2 linked regions of the Novipirellula artificiosorum genome follow. The protein of the gene in region 2 binds, or shares a complex with, the protein of the main gene of each other region. Links are inferred from orthologs where the notes say so. Each region holds a gene or a part of one and is shown on either strand. Other genes may lie near its edges.

Region 1 (8,366 bases), on a different replicon or contig from region 2:
ATGGAAGGTCGCATGCTCACCGATTTCTACCAAGCTTCGAGTGGCCTACAATCAACCTTACTTGGGTACCGACGACGGGCTAACAACGCACCTACGCGGGTGTTTCGGCGATGCAAGCTACCTCGGGATCGAGGTGGAAATTTGCAATCGGTTCTTCAAGCGACGGAGAGAATCTCAAATGCAAATCGTCGATACCTTGCTGCAAACCCTACCGGCCAACGGCGGGAACAAGACGATCTCGCCGAAGGGGGCGAAATGATTGAGGCCCGGAAACAAATCTTCGATCCTTTGCACGGAAATTCGGACGTCTTCACCTATTAGACCTGTTGACGATTTGATGCACCGGTCGCAAAACTACTGCGCTTTCGACCACGAGCATCCAAATGCCACGAAGCCCGATCCGCCGCCCACCCGCTGACCTTGACCTGAGCGCAGTACTGCGCACGCGGGATGATCTGCCGATCCAGATCAACAGCGAGTCCGTGTTCGGCAATGGTCAACCGTTGGAAGTCGAGGTCGGTTCGGGCAAGGGTCTTTTTTTAACCAACGCTTCCCAATCGACGCCTGAGCACAACTTTCTCGGGATTGAGATCCAGCAGAAGTGTGCCGAGCATGCAGCCGGTCGGTTGGCGAAAGCGAAGGTCGGGAATGCGATCATGGTCTGCGGCAATGCGGAGCCGTTGTTTGAGGAGCGAATCGCCGTGGGCACACTCGAAGCGGTTCATGTCTATTTTCCAGACCCGTGGTGGAAGAAGCGACAGCGCAAGCGCCGAGTGGTCAATGAGACGAGTATCGCGAATATTGCCAAGGCGATCAGACCGGGCGGTCGATTTCATTTTTGGACCGATGTGCTCGACTATTTCGAGCAAACGGTCGAAATGATCGCACAGATTGCACCGGAGCTGGGTGTGCCGATCCCCGAAGAGGAGACCGAAGCACAGCATGACCTGGATTATCATACGCACTTTGAACGCCGCAGCCGCAAGTACCGGATCCCCGTTTATCGAGTTCGTTACGAGAAACGGGGCTAGCGCATTTTTGTAAAGGATGTGGGAGCTAATCGGAACAGGGGGCAGCTACGAATAGCCAAATGGCCCGACGGGTGCTTCGCACGATCGGTACCTGACCCCTTTTCCTTCTGTGCGAGAAGCGGTTTCCTTCCTGAAAATGCGTTTGCAGCATCCCGAATCGTCGACCAGATGGTTCCGCAGCCAAACGCATCTCACGCGAGTTTCGCTGACGTCGCTGCTTAACGCTCGATCACGCGGAGGAAACAAAATCGGCTTGTCATGCCCGTCAATGCTGGCAACACGTATGATAGGGGGGTAGGATTCCTTCTTGCGCTTCGTTTTCGAGAGCGACCATGAGTTCCAACCTTGCGATACCTGGCGGACGGTTTCCCATCAGGTTGCTAACAGCTGGGGTCATTCTGACCGGCATCGTCCTCGCCTGGATATCCTGGGGCACCTATCGTTCCCACCAGATAACCAGAGAGGCGATGCAGCGGAACTTGCGAACAGAGCAATTACGTGGCGAGATCGTTCACCTTGACGAGGTCTTAACGATGGCCGCCCGGATGGCGGCGGCGACAGGTGACCCAGCGTGGGAAGACCGATATCGCCAATACGAACCGCAACTTCAAGCGGCGATCACGGAAGCGATTTCCCTAGCAACTCATAGCGATATCGATACCACTGCGGTGAAAACCGCAGCAGCCAATCGCAGGCTAGTGGAGATGGAAACCAGCGCTCTTGAGCTTGTGCGACAGAGTCATGCCGAGCAAGCACGGGCTCTCCTTTTCAGCAGCGAGTACGAGCGGCAGAAGCAAATCTATTCCGAAGGCATGACACGGTTTGCGAACCATCTCGATGCTTCCTCGACAGCGGTTTTCAACAAGGAGCAGCAACGGGCGTTTTGGAACATCACGCTTGCCACGGCCGTTTCCATCATCCTGCTTGCTGGATGGCTTTTTGTGTTGCGCAGAATGCAGCTCTGGCACACCACGCTACAGGAATCGCATGACGTATTGGAATCACGAGTTGAGGAACGCACGAGGGCATTGAGATCGAGTGAGATGAAATTCAGAACCCTCTTCGACTCCTCGCGCGACGCCATCATGATTCTAACGCCCCGCGAGGGTTTCTTAAGTGGAAACTCGGCGGCGATTGAGTTGTTCGGATGTGACGATGAAGAACATTTTGCGTCGAGTGCACCGAGCGATTTTTCACCCGAATACCAGCCGGACGGGACCCTTTCCACGGTGAAAGCGCAGCAAATGATGGCGATCGCTTTGGAAAAGGGTTCGCATCGCTTTGAATGGCTGCATCAACGACCCGCTGGAGATCCATTCGATGCAATGGTGCTGCTGACCAAGATGGAACTTGAGGGGAAAACCTACATCCAGGCTACGGTGCGCGACATCACCACAGACAAGCAGGCGGCTAAATTGCTGACTGCCGCCAAGGAGGCAGCGGAGGTTGCCAACCGGGCCAAGAGTGACTTCCTGGCCAGCATGAGCCATGAAATCCGCACGCCCATGAACGCCATCATTGGCATGACCGAACTGGTCCTCGATACCAAGCTTGATCCCTCGCAACATGAATACCTTGTCATGGTCCGGGAGTCTGCGGACTCGTTGCTGACGATCATCAACGATATCCTGGACTTTTCAAAAATCGAGGCGGGAAAGATCGATCTGGAACAGACCGTTTTTGGCCTTCGTGAACGGGTCGGCGACGTGATGAAGTCGCTCGCGTTGCGTGCGCACACCAAGGGACTTGAACTTGCATGGCGGATTGATCCTGACACGCCCGATGTTGTGATCGGAGATTCGATTCGGCTTGGCCAGATCATTCTCAATCTGGTTGGCAATGCCCTCAAGTTCACGGAGCGGGGCGAGATTGTGCTGCAGGTGAACTGTGATTCCCGATCCGAGAACGAGGCGGTGCTGCGGTTTTCGGTTCGTGATACCGGAATCGGAATTCCGAAAAACAAGCTCGGAATGATCTTTGATGCGTTTTCCCAAGCGGATATGTCGACGACCCGCAAGCATGGTGGAACTGGACTCGGGCTGGCAATTTCGTCCCGTTTGGTCGGCTTAATGGATGGACGCATCTGGGCGGAAAGCGAGATCGGCAAAGGCACAACCGTTTTCTTTACCGCCCGTTTTAAGCTGACGACCGGGAAGCCTCTTCATGCTCCAACATTCGAGCATACGGGTGTCAGCGAAGCACGCGTGATGATTGTCGATGACAACGCGACGAACCGAATCATTCTGGAAGAGATCACTCGGAATTGGGGAATGTTGCCTGTGGCCGTTGGAAGCGCGCAAGAAGCGATCGACCTTTTGCGTGAATCTCACCTGGCAGGCTCGTCATTCCCCTTGGTGCTGTCTGACTTGAACATGCCCGAGGTCGATGGAATCACATTGATCCAGTGGATTCGCAAAGATCCTCGCTTGGCGGGCACGCCCGTCATTGTCCTCACATCCGGGGTTCGTTCCGGGGATCAAGAACGTCTCGAAGAGCTTAAGATTGCCGCGCAATTGATGAAGCCTGTAAAACAATCGGAACTATTGGACGCGATCGAGAGATCGTTGGGAGTGGAGCAGTCTGGCGACGAACAACAAGAGACGTTGCCAAGCGAAGCGAGAGAGCCGTTGCCACCGCTAAAGGTCTTGCTCGCCGAAGACAGCCTGATGAACCAGAAGCTTGCGATCGGATTGATGGAGAAACATGGACATTCCATCGTGGTTGCCAACAACGGCAAACAGGCGATTGCCGCTTTGGCGGACGCGTCGTTTGATGTCGTGCTGATGGACGTGGAAATGCCCGAAATGGATGGCCTCGAGGCGACCGCGGTGATCCGCACCAAAGAACACCAGACGGGACAGCGCATACCGATCATCGCGATGACTGCCCACGCGATGAAAGGAGACCGCGAACGATGCCTCGAGGCAGGCATGGATGGCTATGTCCCCAAGCCGATCCGTCCTCAGTTGTTGTTTGACACCATTCGATCCGTCCTTGCTGGTCGCCGGCCGTGAATCAACGCGGTCAGTCGTTTGGCGGGTCGCCGATCTACGACGCGTCTGCGGTCCAACGGCTAACGGAGTCCGCGACTCCAAGCCACGAAATTTTCCAACGAACCAATAGCACTCGGCACTCACCAATTCAAGAACCGAGTCAACAATTCGATGCCTGGTTCCGTAAGAAAACTTTCTGGATGGAACTGCCAACCTTCCAACGGGAACTCGCGGTGGCGAACGCCCATGATTTGCCGCGTCCCGCCGGTGTCGGTCCATGCGCTGACCATCAACTCTGCTGGCAAGCTCTCCGGTTCAATCACTAGACTGTGGTAACGCGTCGCCACGAACGGATTCGGAAGATCCTCGAACAGCCCCTGATTGTCGTGAACGATCGCGTCCGTTTTTCCGTGCATCAACTCGGGTGCTCGAATGATTTTTCCGCCCAGTGCCTGGCCAATCGATTGATGCCCTAGGCAGACCCCCAACAGCGGCACGCGACCAGCAAATCGCTTGACACACTCGACACTGACACCCGCTTCGGTGGGTGTACAAGGGCCTGGCGAGATCAGCACGCGACTGGGATCGAGTGCTTCCAACGCATCGACCGACAATTCGTCGTTTCGAAAGACACGCACATCGACACTTGCGTCAATCTCGCCAAGTCGCTGGACCAAGTTGTAAGTGAACGAATCGTAGTTATCGACGACAATGACCATGCGGGGGTATCTCTCGGCGTACAGCGTGTCAATGGGTTTTCTGAAAAACAAAGGTGACGGAAACAAAAAGATTATTCTTTTTGGTCATCCGCGTAAACGCTCTTTAGCCACAAACGGTCAACTCGCTATAATACGGACGTTACGGCATGGCTGGGCGAGTGGAATAACGGCGAAATGCGATTCACACGTATCGACAGACGTTCGTGGCATTGGGTTCAGCAGGGCAAGAACTCGATTCTTTTCCTGCAAAATTCGTTTTCCGGCACCCCGTTCTTTTCGAAGCTTTTCTTTTTCTTGAAGAGTGGGGCGCGCCGGATCACAATTGGTCTTGACGCCAAAAGTTTATTTTCCATTCGTGCCTTTTTTATTGACGGAACTATACCGTGCTTTCGGTTCGCCCCAAAGTCGCCGAATTGGCGTTTCATGTTTTTAGCCGCTCGCTCCATCCGGAACTGTACACGCTGCATCAGCGCCGGAAGATCGAACGAAGTGAATACGAACTGCAAATCGACATCACCAATTGCGGCCATGTCGTCGCTTTCAACGGTGGCGGGATGCTGGTTTGCGAGGTGGCGACCAGTGCCCATCAACCCTTGCCGAAACGACGGTGCTTGCTGTCGCGTCCCTTGAAGGGAAGTCGGACCGAGCGGGTCGAGTGCCGTGGCGGCGTCCAGTACAAAACCCATTTCCAACTCGAGCCCGTTGCGCCGGATATGTTTTGGATGGTCCAGCAGCAACTTGGCGACGGACAAACCGAAGGCTTGCTGCACCGCTTTGATGCGAGCGGCCGGATGGCGCTCGGCGCAATCAGTTACGTGAACGTCGAAACACGTCGCAAAAGCGTTTTGATCCAAGCGATTCATACATTCCCCGATGACTATGCGATCGTGAAAGTGGAATCGCTGTTCTCGATCGGAGACTAGTGGCTTCCCGCTGCAAAACAGGGGTTTGATGCCCAAGCCTCTTCTTCGAACGCTCCTAAGTTGGAAGAGAACGCCAAATGCAAGAGTCCAATCTGTGGGGCCAGCGAAGTTCTTTTCAAGGGATCGCTTCGCGATTGATCGCGGTGATTGATCTGAAGGCATCCGTAGCGGTCCACGCGATCGCCGGCAATCGATTGCGGTACCAACCCGTCTGGCTTTGCGGGTCATCGCCAGGCGACCCGATCGCCTTGGCGGATCACTATCGAAAGGTTGGCGTCGGAGCTTTTTACATCGCGGATCTTGATGCCATCGTGGGTGGCGACATTCAGCTTGAGGTTTTGCACGAACTGCTCTTGACCATGGATGCGAACGCGCGCGTCATGCTGGATGCGGGGGTAGGGACCCACGACGGCCAGCGGCAATACGAGGCTTTGATTGCTCTCTCGGAGCAGCATCCATTGGTTTCGCTGATCGTTGCGACGGAATGTGCGACGGGCTTGGCCAACCTCGATCAATTCGTCCGAGAAATCGGTGCGGCCAAGGTGATCCTCGGTCTCGACTACCACGCGGGCCATTTTCTCGCGGGCGTCTCGAGCGAAACGGGGTGGCTCGATCACGCGAATCGGCTAGGGATCCGCCGCGCGGTCGTGCTCGATACGTCGGCGGTCGGCACTCGCTCAGGCCCGGTCGTTGTGGACACCTGTCGCCGCGTCGGTGCCCTCGTACCCGATTGGTCCATCACCGCCGGCGGAGGAATCCGCTCTGCGGATGACGCGAACACGCTGTTTGATGCCGGGTGTGACCACTGCTTGCTTGCCACAGCTTTATTGCCCCCGCGCGGAGTATCCGCTTGACACCAGGCATGTCATCGCTAAATTGTTAACAATCCAGTGGCTGCCATTCCTGATCGGAGCAAAAGTGTCTTCAGCACCTAAAACCATCCGCGAGCGGATTACGGGGCATATTCGAGACGAATTGGTTGCTGGCCGGTTTGCACCCGGTTCGACGCTGAGGGAAACCGAATTGGCCTCTCGGTTTGGCGTCAGCCGGGGTCCCATTCGCGATGCCTTTTTGCAACTCTCGCAGGAAGGGTTTTTGGCATACCAGGCGAACCGCGGGGTCACCGTTCGCCACCCCCCCGATCCAGATGATCGTGAGTTCATCACGTCGGTCAGGAAGCAGATGGAAACGCACGTCCTCAAAAAGGGACTGGCGAAGATCAGTGACGAGTCGATCAAGATCATTGAGTCAAAACTGGCGAATCTAAAAGACGCTTGCGACGCAGGTGACGTAGCCGCGGTGGCGCGAAGTGACATGGCATTTCACGAGTCGATCATGGTCGGCTGCGGTGGCGAAGATCTTGTGCCTGCATGGCGCCAGCTCTGCTCGCGGATGCTGCTGACCTACACGCGACTGGGCGGTTACGACCAAGCGCATGCCGAGCATGCAACGATCTTTGCCGCGATTCAGTCAAGACAAATTGCAGCCGCTTCGGCTGCATTGGTTGCCAATATCAAATAATCACACAGGCAAAAACATGGTTGAAGGAATTGTATGGGCGTTGTTCGCAGGGCTGATGCTCGGGTTGTATGCCCTGCCCGGTAAGTTCACGAAGAACTTCAAAGAAGAAAACACCTGGGGGCTGTTCTTCATGCTGACGATGTTTGTGGTTCCCACCATCGTCACCCTGTTGATGATGAAAGGCGTGGGTGCGATCTACGGTTCGGCAGAGGTCCGAGCGATCCTCCCTCAAATGGTCGTGACCAGTGTTTTATGGGGCATCGGTGTGATGATGTGGGGCAAAGCCATCCATCATATCGGTATGTCGCTTGGGTTTTCGGTGTTCATCGGAACGGTGATCTTAGTCGGGTCATTGATGCCCTTTTTCGTCGAAGGGCTTCCTGCGGCGAAGGTGTTTGCCACGATCCTGATTGGCCTGGCATTCGTATTGGTGGGAATCGTGGCGAACGGCAAAGCGGGGATGGCTCGAGAGAAAGACGATCGGGCCGCAAATGCGGACCAGGCAAACGTGGCTGATGGCGATCACGAAACCAAAAAGTCGATGGGTGCAGGACTGACGATTGCCGTCGTAGGCGGTTTGTTGGCAACGGGATTTAGTTTCGCCAACGCGGTCGGCCGTCCTCCGCTTCATGAGGCCAGCATGGCGCAAGGCAATCCGGAGTGGGTCACGGCGTTGGCGGTGATGTTCCCCATCTTTCTCAGTGGCGGTCTGATCATGGCTGGCTATTTTGCCTGGCAGTTGACTCAAAAGAAGGCATGGGGCTCGTTCAAGACATCCAGCTTTGGACGCAATTTCGTACTGATTTTCATGATGGCGTTCTTTCATTACGCCGCGTCCGCCGTCTTTGCCTATGCCGCCTTCAAACTCGGTGCGGTTGGCAACACCGTGGGCTATGCCATTTTCAACACGGCCTGCGTGGTCACGGCCATCGTCAGCGGCTTGGTCGTGGGAGAATGGAAAAATGCCTCTTCGAAGGCAAAGAACCTGCTCTACACGGGGCTTGGCTGTATGGTGATCGGCATCTTGATCATCGCGTTTGGGAATAAACTGGGGGCCGAATCCTCCGAGATTTCTCAGCAGCCTGAGACCGTTTCTCTTCAATCCCTGGATTCCCTCTCATGAAGATCAGCAAAGAAAGTTTCGGTCGTTTCGAAGGTAAAACCGTCGATCAGTTCACC
Region 2 (8,374 bases):
TGCATGTGAGTTTCTGCACGCTTTGCGTCCAGGTCCATCGCCTCGCATCTCTCCGCCCTCGCTTCATTCGGAATTTTTCTGAGATAATCGACCCAGACCTGTTCGCTTGGGTCCGGTCGTCCCGAAACAACGGCAAGGTATTTCTTTTGCACCTTTCGAGTGACAAACTGGTCGCTTAGAAGTCTCGCGACACGTTTGCGAATCGCGACCAGCAAGATGCCACTGACACCTCGATCAAGCCGATGAACCATCGCCACATAATCGCTGCGGCCAGCCAATTGCTCTCGCAATCGACGCTCGACACTATCGATGTGCTTGGGTGCCTGCGTCAAAACGCCCGCCGGCTTCTCAATCGCTACCATCGACTCACCGTCCCAAACAATGCGGAGCGGTTCGGGGGACTGCGGACGGTTCATGAGCACGCTGCTACACTAAACACAATACCGAGGGACACAAAAGGGACTCGACACATTGGGCAATCATGCGGGACAGGCAATCAAGCAGGACGCGTTGGCAACGGCAATCACGCGCACAAAAAAACGAGAGATCCCGGCCACGACAATGAAGACAACGAATCCTTCGTGTTCTTCATTGATCGACGAATCTCTCGTTACGTCAATTTGTAAGCCGTTCGACGCGTACGTCAAGACATCAATACGGACAAAGTCATTCGCAAGTCAACGTGGACGTGGGCGTGAACTGCAAAGACAAGATGCAGCAAACGCCCATGGCACGAAGACGTGGATGTCGTCAAACGCTTCATTCACCACCGTTGTCCAACCACCTTCGCGAGTCGTGACATCACCGAACGCCTCATCAACATGCAAAAAACGATCCAACCCAAATCGGAACATCACTACCATTTCGTCACCGGGAAACTGGCTGAGCATTTGGTTCGCGAGACCGCCCAAGCGTTGTCGAAAGAACACGGTTTTAAGTACAGCATTGGAGTCATGCCGATTACGGTTGCTGCGTTGATGACGCCGCGCTGGTTGCTCCGCCACCTCGACCCGCCGACCGAAACCACGCATGTGATTGTTCCGGGCTACCTTGATTGTGGAAGCGATGCGTTGGAAGAAAAAGTGCAAATTTGCGTGGTTTGTGGGCCAAAAGATTGTCGCGACCTTGCGGAAGTCTTCGGCGGTCAACGTCTTGAACCGGCGCTGACGGACTACGACATTCAAATCATTGCCGAAATCAACCATGCTCCGCGAATGTCACGACAAGACGTTGTGTCGCGAGCAATCCGATTGAAAGCCGACGGTGCCGATGTGATCGATTTCGGTTGTGATCCTTCGAATCGTTGTCTCGCAATTGGTGACTACATCGCGGGAATTGCCGACGAAGGAATCCGTGTCTCGGTGGACACTTCCGATGCTTGGGAAGCCAGCGAAGCGGCGCGACGAGGTGCCTCGTTAGTGTTGTCGGTGAATGAATCGAATCGAGAGCATGCCGTCGATTGGGGAGTCGAGGTGGTCGTGATTCCGGATCAACCCAGTGACAAAAAAAGTTTTGAAAAAACCATTGATTTTTTGTCGAAACAGGGTGTGCCAATGCGTTTGGACCCGATTTTAGAACCGATTGGAAGCGGCTTTGCCGCCAGCTTGCTGCGTTATGCCGAAACGCGTCGTGACTATCCTGAGTACGAAATGATGATGGGGATTGGTAATCTGACGGAGTTAACGGAAGTGGACTCCGCAGGTGTCAATCTTTTACTGTTGGGAATCTGTCAAGAACTTGCGATCCGCAGTGTGTTGACAACCCAAGTCATCAATTGGGCACGTTCGGCGGTGCGTGAGTGCGATGTGGCTCGGCGAATGGTCTATTTCAGCATCAACAACGGCGTGCCTCCGAAGCACCTGCTGCGTGAATTGGTGATGCTGCGTGATGCGAAATTGCGGCCATTCTCCCTTGCGGCAATTGAATCCATCGCGACTTCCTTGAAGGACAACCATTACCGTGTTCTTGCTGACGACCACCGGCTGCATTTGTTGTCTGCCGGAGTGCATCTGTCCGGTGAGGATCCTTTTGCCGTTTTTGAACAGTTGTTGGCACGATCGGAGTCCGACAATGTTGATGCAAGTCACGCGTTTTATCTCGGCTATGAGATGGCCAAGGCCACGATTGCCTTGCAATTGGGCAAGCAATACGACCAAGATCAGGCTCTCGATTGGGGAATCTTGACGAAGCCCGAAGATCTGCACCGGATTAAGCGTTCGAGTCACCATCGAGATCGACGCGGAACCGAACCACGCTAACTGCGTTCCCCTGCTGCGATCAACGATGCTTGTGTTCGATCTCTTTGACGCCGTCGAGCCGACCAAACCATATGCATGGCAAAACAGTAGAGCAGCGTGATCAGCATCACCACGGCGCCACCGATGCGGATGCTCTCGCGGACGACTCGCAGTAAGGTTGCATGTGGCATGCTGTCGTAAATCCAACAAAAATGAACCGCCATTCCGACGAGAATGACGGCGATCACCGACCAAGCGACTCTCCGTGGAAATTGGAAGTGTTCACGTTGCCGAGTATCCGGTGTTTGAGCGAAAACCCACAACACGAAACCGAGTAACATCGGCGGCAACAACAACAGCGAACTGGCGTGCTGAACGACCGAGTACCAAGCGATCGGAAAGTTCCCAACTTGAAATGCGATGCTGTTAAGCCATGGGAATTGCATCACTCCCCATCGACCATAGTGGGTAAACGAATCCCACAGCACGTGCGTCGCCGAGCCCAAGGCGATGCAAACAAGGACGCTGATGATGGCGGTCAGCGAAAAGTTGATTGGGCGATTCACCCATGGCCATAAACGCTCCGAGAACGAACGGGGAAGTAAATCCGACAGCGGCTGCTTGAACAACGATTGATACAAGTAGTAAAGCACCACTCCGATCGGTGTGCAGTGCGTCAAGATTCCGACGAGGGAATGCGTCGCCGTGTAACTAAGCAGGTGAGGGTAGAAGACCGGAATGTCAGGCACGACACAGCCAATCGCCAGCGCCGAAAACGGCAAACGCCAACGGCACAACCAAGCGATCGGAAGCGCAGCAGCAACGTGGGTGGCTGTAAAAGGCATAAGGTCCAGAGCAGCGGATTCAAGGCGGTTGTCCAGAATCCTGCCGTTGCCGGGATCCTGGTGTCAAAGGACGGAGCGTCCTATTCTCTGCATTGACGGCATTTTGATCAAATCAGACTGGCTTATCGAGCCCAAATGCGAGAATTCCTGGTCTGTGCTCGCTTGCTGGCCCGCAAAATACGAAGAAAACAAGTTTCAAGTCACCATCGCGAACCCTTTCCAGCGTCATGTCTTCAGCAAACCACTCGTTTCCGATCGTTCGGCGATTAGCCGCCGATTTTTCGATTCGGATGGTTTTTCCGTTTTTTGCCCGACGACCGGGTTGTCTCTGGTTCGATTCCAATCCTAGCGAAGCGGCGATGGGATGCTCGGATCCGCCATCCACTCGATACTCCTTTTTGATGTCCGATCCGCTACGAACGCTCGTTGCCTATCCTGGCGACCCGGACCCGTGGCCAACGTTGCAGGGTTGGGTTCGATCCTTGCCATTGCATCGATCGATCGATCTGCCGCCGATGCAAGGAGGCATTGCGGGGCTGATTGGCTATGAAGCCGCAACTTGGTTAGAAGCCGTTGGCGCTTCGTCCCATAACGATTTTCCGACTCCCGCGATTTCATTGGGTCTCTACGATTGGGTCATTGCGACCGACCATGATCGGGGTGTTTCTTGGTTGATCAGCCAAGGTTTCGCAGAGGATCCAACGCAAACCGATGACGATTCCCTGCGATCCAAGCGAGCCGTGGAACGATCGGACGAGGTGATGGCAATGCTCGAAGACGCGATGGCGATGCTCGAAAATGCGATGGACCGGCCGGATCGTCCACGGCCTTCGAACTCGCCCACCGTCGCACCTTCACTGCAGAGTAACTTCAGCAGCGAGCAGTTCCGAAGTGCTGTTGCGGAAATCGTCGAACGAATTCGAGCAGGCGATTTCTTCCAGGTCAATTTGGCCCAGCGGTTGGTGCAGCGAGCGTCGATATCATCGCAAGCACTTTTTCAGCGTTTGCGTGACTCCAATCCAGCCCCCTACAGCGTCTACTACCAGGGTGCGGGATTTGAAGTACTGAGTAGTTCGCCTGAGCTCTTCATCAAGCTGAATCAGGGTTGCGTCGAGACGCGGCCGATCAAAGGGACCGTGCGACGGACAGGCGATCTTGCCACCGACCTGGCACTTGGCGATTCGTTGCTGCAAAGCGAGAAGGATCGGGCTGAGAATATCATGATCGTCGATCTGATGAGAAACGATCTGTCACGCGTCTGTACCGACGAGAGTGTTCGCGTTCGCAAACTCTGCCAATTGGAACGCTACAAGTTTGTGCAGCACTTGGTCTCGATTGTCGAAGGTCGATTGCGAAGCGATCAGAACGTTGTCGATCTGTTGAAGGCCTGTTTTCCGGGCGGCAGCATCACGGGGGCACCCAAAATCGAGGCGATGCGTAAGATTGCCCAACTCGAGCCTCACTGCCGCGGGCCGTATTGTGGATCGATGGGATACATCAGCTGTAGTGGCGATGCGGAATTCAACATCCTGATCCGCACCATCACCGCCACGCAGGATCATTGGCTCATTCCTGTGGGTGGGGGAATCACGGCACGCAGTCATCCGGAGGCCGAAGAGGCTGAAACGTGGGCCAAAGCAGAAGGGATTTTGCGGGCTTTGCCGCGGCAAGCCCGCAGGAAAGACGACGAACAAGCCCGTCGCTTCGAATGACCATTGCCACGAATCACGAACTTGTTAGAATTCACCCCCGAAGAAAGCGTGAAGCGTCTCTCGCGGCGTCCACGATCGCCCCTATAGCTCAGTTGGTAGAGCAACTGACTCTTAATCAGTTTGTCCGAGGTTCGAGCCCTCGTGGGGGTACTATTTCTAGCGACTTATGGCAACGTAGGAATCCGCTCAATTGCGAAGGTCGACTGCCGAGTGAAAAGTCGAATTCCAAGTGAAACCGCGAAGAACGATGGACGTTGACCTTGTGCCTGCTTGCCTTTGTTTCTCCGTCGTTCTGACGTACATTCTGCAGCTTTGGACCGGTATCGCAATTGCCGGTTGGCCCACCGAAAAGTCACTCGTCTACCGCAGCAAAAAGCCTGGTCCTTATTGGTTCATCATGGCTTTCCAAACGCTCGTTTTGATCGGCGTCCCCGTGCTGCTCGCCTTTGCTGACTGACGCCGCTTTCTCAAACACCGGCACGTCCGTGAGAAAGGCTCTTGCGGTTTCGGGGTGTCACTGAATTCGCTGCCCTTCGAAGCGGAAGGGGTTAGAGGCTCTTCGTACACCGATTGCGGACCGACTTTTTGGCTCAATCACGCTGCTGCCACCCCCACATCCTGGCCTGACCAATCGGAGGGGGTTTGGAGACCGATGGAAAGTATCAACGATTCGAAAATGGTCGTAGGGAGCAAGTCAATTGGGAGCCAAGAAACCCTCTCCCTCGCTGCGCTCGACCTCTCCCAAAAGGAGAGGTAAACCACCCCTCCCGCAAGGAGGTCGTCCGGTTTTTAAGTTGTGATTAACACAGTGTTTCGGTATCCAACCACCCCTGCCCGCGCAGCGGGAGGGGTCGAGCGCAGCGAGGGGGAGGGCCCCGAACGCGCGCTCGACTTTTCGATACGTCTTAACATCGATTCATCGGGCCACATTCCCATCGGGCCACATTCCCATCGGGCCACATTCCCATCGGGCCACATTCCCATCGGGCCACATTCCCATCGGGCCACGCCACAGGGAGCGTGAGGTCCGAAAACGCTTATCGTTCAAGTACTTAAAACGGCACGACTTCTTGATTCGGGGTGGCGCTCCGTGAGAAGGACCCAAAAAAACCGGTGTTTTTTCAGGGCATTGCGATATTTTGCCAACAATGGGGCGTTCGATGCCTGTAAACTTGGCGGTATTCACTCGTTTTTTTAAATTTAAGCCACGGAAAGAGAGTTCAATGTCAACGAAATTATTTCATGCCGTCCTTGGGGCCGCTTGTCTGTGTTGTTTCGTCGCCGTGATGGTGGGTTGTTCATCAAGCAATGAGCCGACCGCTCCTGAAGCAGGGGTCCTCGAAGGTTACCTCGATGAGAATCCCGAAATTGCAGCGCGAGTCAATGAGGGCGATGAAGGTACGGATAGTTATGAAACGGATGAATGAGCTTCCGTTCCGTTGCTGTCTCTCGGTGTTCCTGCTTCCTTTTCAAAAGGATTCAACGAAGAACGATTCGACGATGAACCCCATAAGCGAGACCTTTCCAAACACTCACTCTCTTCTTTTTTCCTTTTCCTTTTTGTGAGGTCGATCAAGTCATGTTCCGAAAACGCAATCAAGCATTCACACTCGTGGAGCTCTTGGTAGTCATTGCCATCATTGGGGTCTTAGTTGGCCTGCTGTTGCCGGCCGTTCAGGCGGCGCGCGAAGCTGCGAGGCGAATGAGCTGCAGCAACAACGTCAAACAAATGGGTTTGGGGTTCCACAACTATCAATCGGCCTTCAAGCAATTACCCAAAAAGCGCGGCGGGACTTATCTCGTCGGCACCAACGCGGAATCTCGGCTCGCAGGCCCGGCGCCTGGCAAAGGCAATAACTTGCACAACCTGAGTGCACTTGTTGGGCTGATGCCTTTTGTGGAACAGCAAGCGTTGTGGGAGCAGATCAGTAATCCGTATGCGGTTCAAATTCCAACCGCGGGTCTGTTCTTCCAACCGATGGGGCCCAACCCCGAGATGAGTTTGGCGCAACAGGGTTTGAATCAATATGACCCTTGGCTCTCCAATATCCCGACCCTCCGCTGCCCGAGTGACCCCGGTGTGGGTTTTCCCGCTCAGGGACGAACCAACTATGGAGTCTGTCTTGGGGATGCCATCCAGTTTCAGAACAACGGCGGGCGAAACCAAAACGGATCGATCAACAATACTCGGATGGGCCGTATGCGTCAGACACTTCGGGGGATGTTTGTCACTCGCGAGGACATGAAGTTTCGTGACGTGCTTGACGGGCTCTCCAATACGATCATGGCTGGCGAGTTCAGTACCGATTTGGGCGATCGTGATATCAGCACCCGAGCGGCTTGGGCACAGGGACAGTTGCAAAACAACTCAAGTATGTGTAAGCCGTTTATTGATCCCCTGCGGCCGCGATACTGGGACACCTCAGCAAACCTTGCCGGAACCAACGAGCAACAGCGTGGATTCAAGTGGGCGTGTGGGCATGCCATTCACTCTGGATTCATGACGATTCTGCCTCCGAATCGCGAGGTTTGTAGCAACCAGGATAACACTTGGTTCGAAGGGGTCTATTGCGCCAGCAGTCGACACCCAGGGGGTGCTCACGTGCTGATGGGAGATGGCGCGGTTAAGTTCATCACGGAGTCGATCGAAGCGGGCAACAGCGAGTCCGGTTCCGTGGTTTGGAACGGCACGGGGAACAGGACACCCGGCTCACCAAGTCCTTACGGATTGTGGGGATCCTTGGGGACGCGAGCCAGCAAAGAGACCCTTTCGGCCGATTTCTAGGCTTCGAATCAAGGCGTCACCAGCAAGGCGCAGGGAACCTTCGAGGCGTTGGGTCACAGACTCGCTCGGCAGGTTTCCTGGCCAGTGTCCATTCGACACAGCGCCCGTGTCCATTCGACACAGCGCCCGTGTCCATTCGACACAGCGGGGCATCGGCGCGATGAACCGTTTGCCTTTGGCTATCGATACTTCAACACCTTGCGGATGCGGGCGTTGACGATGGGATCACGTTCCGTTTCGAGGCACGTCCGGAGCGCTTTGTTGAGTTCCGCATCGTTCATCGGGGCAATGACCGACACCGTTCTTAGTCGGACTTCGCGATTGTCATCGTTGAGCAGCATGACCAGCCAGGGACGTGGGTTGTCGATCCGTGACCGGGCAATCGAGTCGACCAGGGCGAGTCGCGAAACCGAATCGGCGGCAGCAACTTGGGTGGCTATCTCGATCTGTCGCGTGGAGAAACCTCGCTGGGTCAATTCACGCTTTGCCTTCTCGCGAAGCGGCAACTGTTCATGTCCGAGCCACTTGATCACCGACGGTGTGTCGTACGTTTCGAGTGGTGATTCGGTCAAATAGCTGGTGGGGACGACGGTTGGCGTTCGTCGCGAAACACCGGTTGAGTTTGTTTCTCGAGCGACGGTTTCGTGAATGTCGTTGAGCACGATGGCTTCGGTCGGATCCACCGGTTGCAATCGTGTGGCGGAGGATCGGTAGACCGACGGCGTTGTCTCGGTCGCTTGCGATCGTTCCTGCGGTTGGGGTGTAGGTGGTGGACGCGTTCCTGAGGAAATGATC

What was found.
Region 1: the proteins of Poly41_RS18710 (region 2) and Poly41_RS13670 are in contact, whole or in part, in a solved structure (PDB 8RP0), measured with the Escherichia coli proteins. The link is inferred for Novipirellula artificiosorum from one-to-one orthologs.

Annotation. Positions count from the first base shown.
Region 1 is NZ_SJPV01000004.1:310,534-318,899, reverse strand. Bases 2,955-5,914 are described here. They hold Poly41_RS13670 (anthranilate synthase component II), read right to left. Parts: upstream 4,744-5,914; coding sequence 4,165-4,743; downstream 2,955-4,164. Other genes in these bases: Poly41_RS13660 (HisA/HisF-related TIM barrel protein), read left to right, coding at 5,744-5,914; Poly41_RS13665 (DUF2617 family protein), read left to right, coding at 5,127-5,666; Poly41_RS13675 (hybrid sensor histidine kinase/response regulator), read left to right, coding at 2,955-4,045. In the rest of the region: Poly41_RS13685 (N-formylglutamate amidohydrolase), read left to right, coding at 1-259; tRNA (guanosine(46)-N7)-methyltransferase TrmB, read left to right, coding at 384-1,031; more of Poly41_RS13675, read left to right, coding at 1,364-2,954; more of Poly41_RS13660, read left to right, coding at 5,915-6,520; Poly41_RS13655 (GntR family transcriptional regulator), read left to right, coding at 6,585-7,187; Poly41_RS13650 (L-rhamnose/proton symporter RhaT), read left to right, coding at 7,204-8,310; Poly41_RS13645 (aldose epimerase family protein), read left to right, coding at 8,307-8,366. UniProt on the Escherichia coli protein: Part of a heterodimeric complex that catalyzes the two-step biosynthesis of 4-amino-4-deoxychorismate (ADC), a precursor of p-aminobenzoate (PABA) and tetrahydrofolate.
Region 2 is NZ_SJPV01000006.1:485,170-493,543, forward strand. The notes cover bases 2,584-5,551. They hold Poly41_RS18710 (anthranilate synthase component I family protein), read left to right. Parts: upstream 2,584-3,309; coding sequence 3,310-4,794; downstream 4,795-5,551. Other genes in these bases: Poly41_RS18705 (DUF4184 family protein), read right to left, coding at 2,584-3,082; Poly41_RS18720 (hypothetical protein), read left to right, coding at 5,042-5,251. Outside these bases: Poly41_RS18695 (RluA family pseudouridine synthase), read right to left, coding at 1-416; Poly41_RS18700 (DUF6513 domain-containing protein), read left to right, coding at 822-2,258; more of Poly41_RS18705, read right to left, coding at 2,255-2,583; Poly41_RS18730 (hypothetical protein), read left to right, coding at 6,018-6,221; Poly41_RS18735 (DUF1559 family PulG-like putative transporter), read left to right, coding at 6,374-7,579; Poly41_RS18740 (HEAT repeat domain-containing protein), read right to left, coding at 7,759-8,374. UniProt on the Escherichia coli protein: Part of a heterodimeric complex that catalyzes the two-step biosynthesis of 4-amino-4-deoxychorismate (ADC), a precursor of p-aminobenzoate (PABA) and tetrahydrofolate.